Linked DNA regions of Asanoa ferruginea. The main gene of each other region encodes a partner of the protein of the gene in region 2 in a complex. Links are inferred from orthologs where the notes say so. Each region holds a gene or a part of one and is shown on either strand. Other genes may lie near its edges.

The links.
Region 1: rny (region 2) and DFJ67_RS40925 share a complex: the UniProt entries of both Bacillus subtilis proteins name them as parts of the possible RNA degradosome complex. The link is inferred for Asanoa ferruginea from one-to-one orthologs.

What each region holds. Positions count from the first base shown.
Region 1 is NZ_QUMQ01000001.1:8,796,048-8,799,288, forward strand. The notes cover bases 229-3,155. They hold DFJ67_RS40925 (6-phosphofructokinase), read right to left. Parts: upstream 2,243-3,155; coding sequence 1,214-2,242; downstream 229-1,213. Other genes in these bases: DFJ67_RS40915 (hypothetical protein), read right to left, coding at 229-268; proC (pyrroline-5-carboxylate reductase), read right to left, coding at 377-1,189; DFJ67_RS40930 (polyadenylate-specific 3'-exoribonuclease AS), read right to left, coding at 2,417-2,923; DFJ67_RS40935 (DUF1028 domain-containing protein), read left to right, coding at 2,974-3,155. Outside these bases: more of DFJ67_RS40915, read right to left, coding at 1-228; more of DFJ67_RS40935, read left to right, coding at 3,156-3,241. UniProt on the Bacillus subtilis protein: Catalyzes the phosphorylation of D-fructose 6-phosphate to fructose 1,6-bisphosphate by ATP, the first committing step of glycolysis.
Region 2 is NZ_QUMQ01000001.1:4,210,105-4,213,306, reverse strand. The notes cover bases 315-3,202. They hold rny (ribonuclease Y), read right to left. Parts: upstream 2,659-3,202; coding sequence 970-2,658; downstream 315-969. Other genes in these bases: DFJ67_RS19760 (ester cyclase), read right to left, coding at 503-838; DFJ67_RS19765 (amino acid ABC transporter permease), read left to right, coding at 315-489. Outside these bases: more of DFJ67_RS19765, read left to right, coding at 1-314. UniProt on the Bacillus subtilis protein: Endoribonuclease that initiates mRNA decay. Initiates the decay of all SAM-dependent riboswitches, such as yitJ riboswitch. Involved in processing of the gapA operon mRNA, it cleaves between cggR and gapA.

The DNA.
Region 1 (3,241 bases), 4.6 Mb from region 2 along the record:
CCGCGTGCCAGCGGGGGTCCGGGATCGGCGCGAACCCGAGCACGGCCGCCGGCAGCTGGACGATCGCGACCAGCCCGAGCAGGGCGAGGCGGCGACCGGTCCACAGGTAGGCGGTCCACAGCGGCGCGGTCACGACGGCCAGGGTGAGCACGTCGAGCGCGGCGTGTGCGTAGGGGTTGGCGACGTTGGCGTGAGCGAATGCGGAGGCGGGTGCGGCGACCCACAGAGCCGCGGCGGTCACGGCGAGAACGGTGGCGAGACGTCGCATGGCCGTACCTCCTTGCAGTCGGGGCTTCACCATCTGTAATGAAGGTAAGGCCCGCCCGCAGGAGCGCGAAAGGCTCGACGGCGTGAATGAATCTCCACGAAAGGGTGTTCAGGCGTTCTGTTCAGCCAGTTCACGCGCCCGATCGCGGGCGGCTTCGAGGGCCGCGAGCAGGGCCGCGCGGACGCCGTGGTTCTCCAACTCGCGGATCGCCGAGATCGTCGTGCCGGCCGGCGACGTGACCGCTTCGCGGAGCTTGACCGGGTGCTCCCCGGAGTCGCGCAGCATCACCGCCGAGCCGATCGCGGTCTGCACGATCAGGTCGTGTGCCACCTGCCGGGGCAGGCCGAGCAGGATGCCGGCGTCGACCATCGCCTCGACCAGCAAATAAAAGTAGGCCGGGCCGGAGCCGGACAGGGCGGTCACCGCGTCCTGCTGCGACTCGGGCACCCGCAGCGTCACGCCGAGCGGCTTGAACATCTCTTCGGCGAGGCTCAGGTGGGCAGCGGTCGCGTGCGGGCCGGCGGAGATGGCCGTCATCGCCTCGTCGACCAGCGCCGGGGTGTTGGTCATCACCCTGACGATCGGCACGCCGTCTTGCAGTCGCTTGGCGAAGAAGCTGGTCGGCAGGCCGGCGCAGAGCGAGATGACCAGCTTGTCGCGGGGCACCTTGGGGCCGATGTCGGCCAGCAGGGTGGCGGCGTCCTGCGGCTTGACCGAGATCGCCAGCACGTCGGCCTCGGCGACCGCGGTGAGGTTGTCGACCACGCGTACGCCATAGCGCTGGCGCAGTTCTTCCGCTCGTTCCGGGCGGCGCGAGGTGGCGAGCAGCCGGTCGACGGGCCAGCCGGCGCGCAACAGGCCGGAGAGCATCAGCTCACCGATCTTGCCCGCGCCGATCACGGCGACCGTCTTGTCGTTCATGGCTGCCCGCCCCTCGTCTGTGGATCAGCTGCCGAAGAACACTTCCGCTTCGGTGTAGCGCTCCAGCGGAACCGTCTTGAGCTCCTTGGTCGCCTCGATCAGCGGCACCCGGACGACGTCGGTGCCCTGGAGGGCGACCATCTTGCCCCAGTCGCCGTCGTGCACCGCGTCGATCGCGTGCAGGCCCAGGCGGGTGGCGAGGACCCGGTCGAACGCGGTGGGCGTGCCGCCGCGCTGGATGTGACCGAGGACGACCGTGCGGGCCTCCTTGCCGGTCTTCGCCTCGAGCTGCTCGGCCAGCCACTGGCCGATGCCACCGAGCCGGACGTGGCCGAACGAGTCGAGCTCCTGGTTGTGCAGCACCATCTGGCCGTCGAGCGGCTGCGCGCCCTCGGCGACCACGACGATCGGCGCGTACTGGTGCTGGAAGCGCTTCTCGACGTAGCCCGCGACCTGCTCGACGTCGAAGTTGCGCTCCGGCAGCAGGATCACGTTGGCGCCACCGGCGAGGCCCGCGTGCAGGGCGATCCAGCCGGCGTGCCGGCCCATCACCTCGACGACGAGCGTGCGGTGGTGACTCTCCGCAGTGGTGTGCAGCCGGTCGATGGCCTCCATCGCGATGTTGACCGCGGTGTCGAAGCCGAAGGTGTAGTCGGTGGCGTTGAGGTCGTTGTCGATCGTCTTCGGCACGCCGACGACGTGCACGCCCAGCTCGCCGAGCTTGGTGGCGACACCGAGGGTGTCCTCGCCACCGATCGCGACCAGCGCGTCGACGTTCATCGCCTGCAGGTTGTTCTTGATCTGCTCGACGCCATTTTCGATCTTGAACGGGTTGGTGCGGGAGGAGCCGAGGATGGTGCCGCCGCGCGGCAGGATGCCGCGGACCTCGGGGATGCCCAGGGGCATGGTCAGGCCCTCCAGCGGACCGCGCCAACCGTCACGGAAACCCACGAAATCGTGGCCGTACGTGGAGACGCCCTTGCGGACGACCGCCCGGATCACCGCGTTCAGACCGGGACAGTCACCGCCGCCGGTAAGCACGCCGATTCGCATGATCTGCTCATCCTCCTGATTGCGATCCTTGCCCCAAAGGGGCGCACACATGGCCAGAAAGCCCCAGGATCGATCATCGGCGTCATTGCCGGCCCGGGGCGGGCCGCCAACTGCGCACTGTAGTCGCCGGGTGGAGGGCCGACCAGCGCGACCCACCCACCACCCGGTGAACTGTCAGGGTCCGGCGGGTGCCCGCATGGCGTTCCAGCGGGCCAGGTTGTGCCGGGCGTCGGCGAGCGCGTCGTGCTGGTCGGCGCCGGCCGGCGGCAAGGGCGGTTTGCCCAGATCGTCCCAGAGCTGCCGGAGTTCCTTGGTGAACCGCGGTATCGCCCGCGGCAGCGCCGGCATCGCGCCCCAGAGCTGGGCCAGCACCACATGGTCGTAGGCGGCGTACCAGGCCCAGAGCTCCAGCGTCTCGCCGGAGGTGGCCCGCAGCGGGGCGACGAGGAACTCGTAGAGGTCGTCGCGGATCCGCTCGCGCGAGCGCCAGGCCTGGTCGGAGGGGGACGGCAACTTGTCCAGCACGTTGCGGCGTACCCAGGGCACGGCCCGCGAGTCGTCGAACTCGGTGGACACGGCGTAGAACTCGCGGCCGTGCTCATCGACAACACCGATCGACACGAGGTCGACCGTAAGGCCGTCCTCGATGAACTCACAGTCGTAGAAGTAGCGGTAGGTCATCGGCATCCATCCTGGCCCATCCACCCGGAGATTCGTTACCGTGCCCGGTCATGACGTTTTCGATCGTGGCGCGGTCGGCCGACGGGCACTCCCACGGCATCGCTGTCGCCAGCAAGTTCCTCGCGGTCGGCGCGGCCGTACCCGCCGCCGAGGCCGAGATCGGCGCCGTGGCCACCCAGTCCTACGCCAACCTGGCCTACCGGCCGCAGGCGCTGGCGCTGCTGCGGACCGGGGTCGACGCGGCCGGCGTCGTCGCCGGGCTGACCGCCGCCGACGAGGGCCGCACGCAGCGGCAGGTCGGCGTGGTCGGTGCGACCG
Region 2 (3,202 bases):
CTCTGGTACCTCGTCATCGGCCTGGCCATCTACAACTCGGTCGTGATCGGCGAGATCCTCCGGTCAGGCATGGAGGGCCTGCCCAAGGGCCAGACCGAGGCGGCGCGCGCGATCGGCCTGCGGTCGTTCCAGACGACCCGCCTGGTACTGCTCCCCCAGGCGATCCGGATCATGCTGCCGGCGCTGATCAGCCAGTTGGTCGTGGTGCTCAAAGACACTTCACTGGGCTTCATCATCGGGTACGAGGAGATCCTGCGGGTCAGCACCCAGGTGATCCAGGTTCTCCAGAACCCGATCCAGATGTACCTGGTGATCGGCGCCGTCTACATCCTGCTCAACTACACGCTCTCGAAGCTGGCCGAATACATCCAGCGCCGGATGTCCCGCGTCCGCCGCACCGCCGCACCGCCGGTCGACGCCACGATGTCCGCGGTCGTCGGAATGGACGCCGCTTCCGGCGTCGGCGGCGGCGGGGGCAGCGCGGCGTGACAGGCTAGGCCGCTTAGCTCTGCTGGTAGGTCCACATCTCGACCACCCGACCGTCGGCGACGCGCACGAGCCAGACGAACCGGCCAGGTGATGTGTGTTGCGGGCCGACCCCACCCACGGCGGCGACCAGGTCGTCGTCGCCGAGGATCGACTCCACTTCGAACCGCAGGTCGGGGCTCACGGCCCGGATGGCGGCCACGGCCTGGCGCACCCCGTCGGGCCCGGCGACCTCGGGGTGGGCATGGTCGACCCAGTCTGGGCCGACGATGGCCTCCACCATCTCGGTGTCGCCGGTGTTCCACATCTCGAAGTAACGTGCGACGAGGCTGGCCGCTGATTCCGATCCCACAGGGGTCCCCGTTCTGAGCTCGGGAGCCGCGAACGCGGCAGGGTGAGGGCCCGGGTTTGGCCCTCGCCCGGTCCCCGGCGGGAGCGACGGTCGTGCCCCCGGCGGACCCGGGACCGTCTCTTGCTGTTGCCTTATCGGGCGATCTCGGTGACGCGCGACTCGCGGACGACAGTCACCCGGATCTGGCCGGGGTAGGTCAATTCTTCCTCGATCTGCTTGGCCACGTCGCGGGCGAGCACGGCGGCGCCGATGTCATCGACGTCGTCGGGCTTGACCATGACGCGGATCTCGCGGCCGGCCTGCATCGCGAAGACCTTCTCGACGCCCGACTTGCCGCCGGCGATCTCCTCGATGCGCTCGAGGCGCTTGACGTAGGCCTCCAGGCTTTCGCGGCGGGCGCCCGGGCGGCCACCGGAGCAGGCGTCGGACGCCTGGGTCAGCACTGCCTCGATCGTCTGCGGCTGGACCTCGTTGTGGTGCGCCTCGATGGCGTGCACGACCTCGTCGGACTCGCCGTATTTGCGGGCCAGGTCGGCGCCGATCAGCGCGTGGCTGCCCTCGACCTCGTGGGTGAGCGCCTTGCCGATGTCGTGCAGGAACGCGCCGCGCTTGATCAGCGGCGCGTCGAGCCGGAGCTCGGCGGCCATGATGCCGGCGATGTGCGCGGTCTCGACGAGGTGCTTGAGCACGTTCTGCCCGTAGCTGGTGCGGTAGCGCAGCCGCCCGAGCAGCGTGACCAGCTCCGGGTGGATCTCGGTGATGCCGACCTCGACGAGAGCGTCTTCGGCCGCGCGCTGGCAGAGGCGTTCGACCTCCTGCTTGGCGGTCTCGAAGACCTCCTCGATCCGGTGCGGGTGGATGCGGCCGTCGAGGACGAGCTTTTCGAGGGTGAGGCGACCGATCTCCCGGCGTACGGGGTCGAAGCACGACAGCAGCACGGCCTCGGGAGTGTCGTCGATGATCAGGTTGACGCCGGTGACCGACTCGAACGCGCGGATGTTGCGGCCCTCGCGGCCGATGATGCGGCCCTTCATCTCGTCGCCCGGCAGGTGCAGCACGCTGACCACACTCTCCGCGGTCTGCTCGCTGGCCACCCGCTGGATCGCCTCGACGACGATGTGCCGGGCGCGCTGCTCGCCGGTAGCCCGGGCGTCGGCCTCGATGTCGCGGACCAGGATGGCGGCCTCGCGCTTGGCCTGCACCTCGATCGCTTCGACCAACTCGGTGCGGGCGACCTCGGCGGTGAGCCCGGCGATCCGCTCCAACTCCTTGCGGCGCAGCTCTTCGGCCTCGGCGACCAGCACCTCGCGGGCGGTCAGCCCCTGCTCCCGGTCGTTGACCTCGGTGGTGGCGGTGGCGAGCCGGCGTTCGCGTTCGGTGAGCCGCTCGACCTCTTCGCTGTGCAGCCGCTCGCGCTCGTCCATCCGCGCGGCCCGCCGCTCGACATCCGCGGCGTGCTCCTTGGTGGTGGCGGCGAGCATGGCGGCTTCGCGTTCACCACTGCGGCGCGCGGCCGCGCGTAGCTGCTCGGCGTCTTGCTCGGCCTGCTTGTGCGCGCGGTCCAGGAGGGTGTCGGCTTCGGCGCGGGCACTGTCGAGCACCCGGCGCGCCTCGGCCCGCGCGGAGGAGGCTTCGGCCTTGGCGGCGGCGGCTTCGGTGCGCGCGGCGGCGGCCGCGCTCTTCGCGGTGTCGACGGAGGTGGTTACTTCTTCGGCCTTGCTGCGCAATGTCGCCAGCGACTGCTCGTGCCGCTCGCGCTCGGCCGTGTAGTTGGGGTCTTCAGCGGCCGGCGAGACGGGCTGCGCGCTGATCCGCCGCAGGGCGCGCGCGCCGAGGACGAGACCGGCCAGAACGGCGAGGGCGAGAAGGATGACCGCCGATAGGAGTACGGCGTCGAGGGCGCTCATGCGCGCGCCTCGCTCCGCGAGGCGTGCCCTGAGCGCGACGCACTGAGCCAGCTGATTCGCTCGCTCCGCTCACTCATGCCGCGACATCCTCAATGCGGCATCGCCGGTGTCGCCCGGTCATGACGCCTCCCCTTCACCCGTCCGGCGCGAAGGGAGGGGGTGACCTCCCGCTCACACGCGCGGCTGTATGAGACGCCCGACCGAGGCGGCTGTTGGCCGTGTGCAACCGGCCGACGGAGCGCCTCTGCGCCGTCGGCTGGCCGAAGCTGTTATCACCCCGCTGCCAGACCGGCCTGTCCGGTAACGGTGGATGTGGCAGTAAAGCTGACCAAAATCTATGCCGTCTTGTTACGCGATCTATGTTGTGCGCTTAGCCATGCGATGGTCGGGCAATCCAATCTGTAACGCGAGGCTAGGTCGCGAGGGGCCGTTCGGTCAAGGACTCATGATCCGGCTG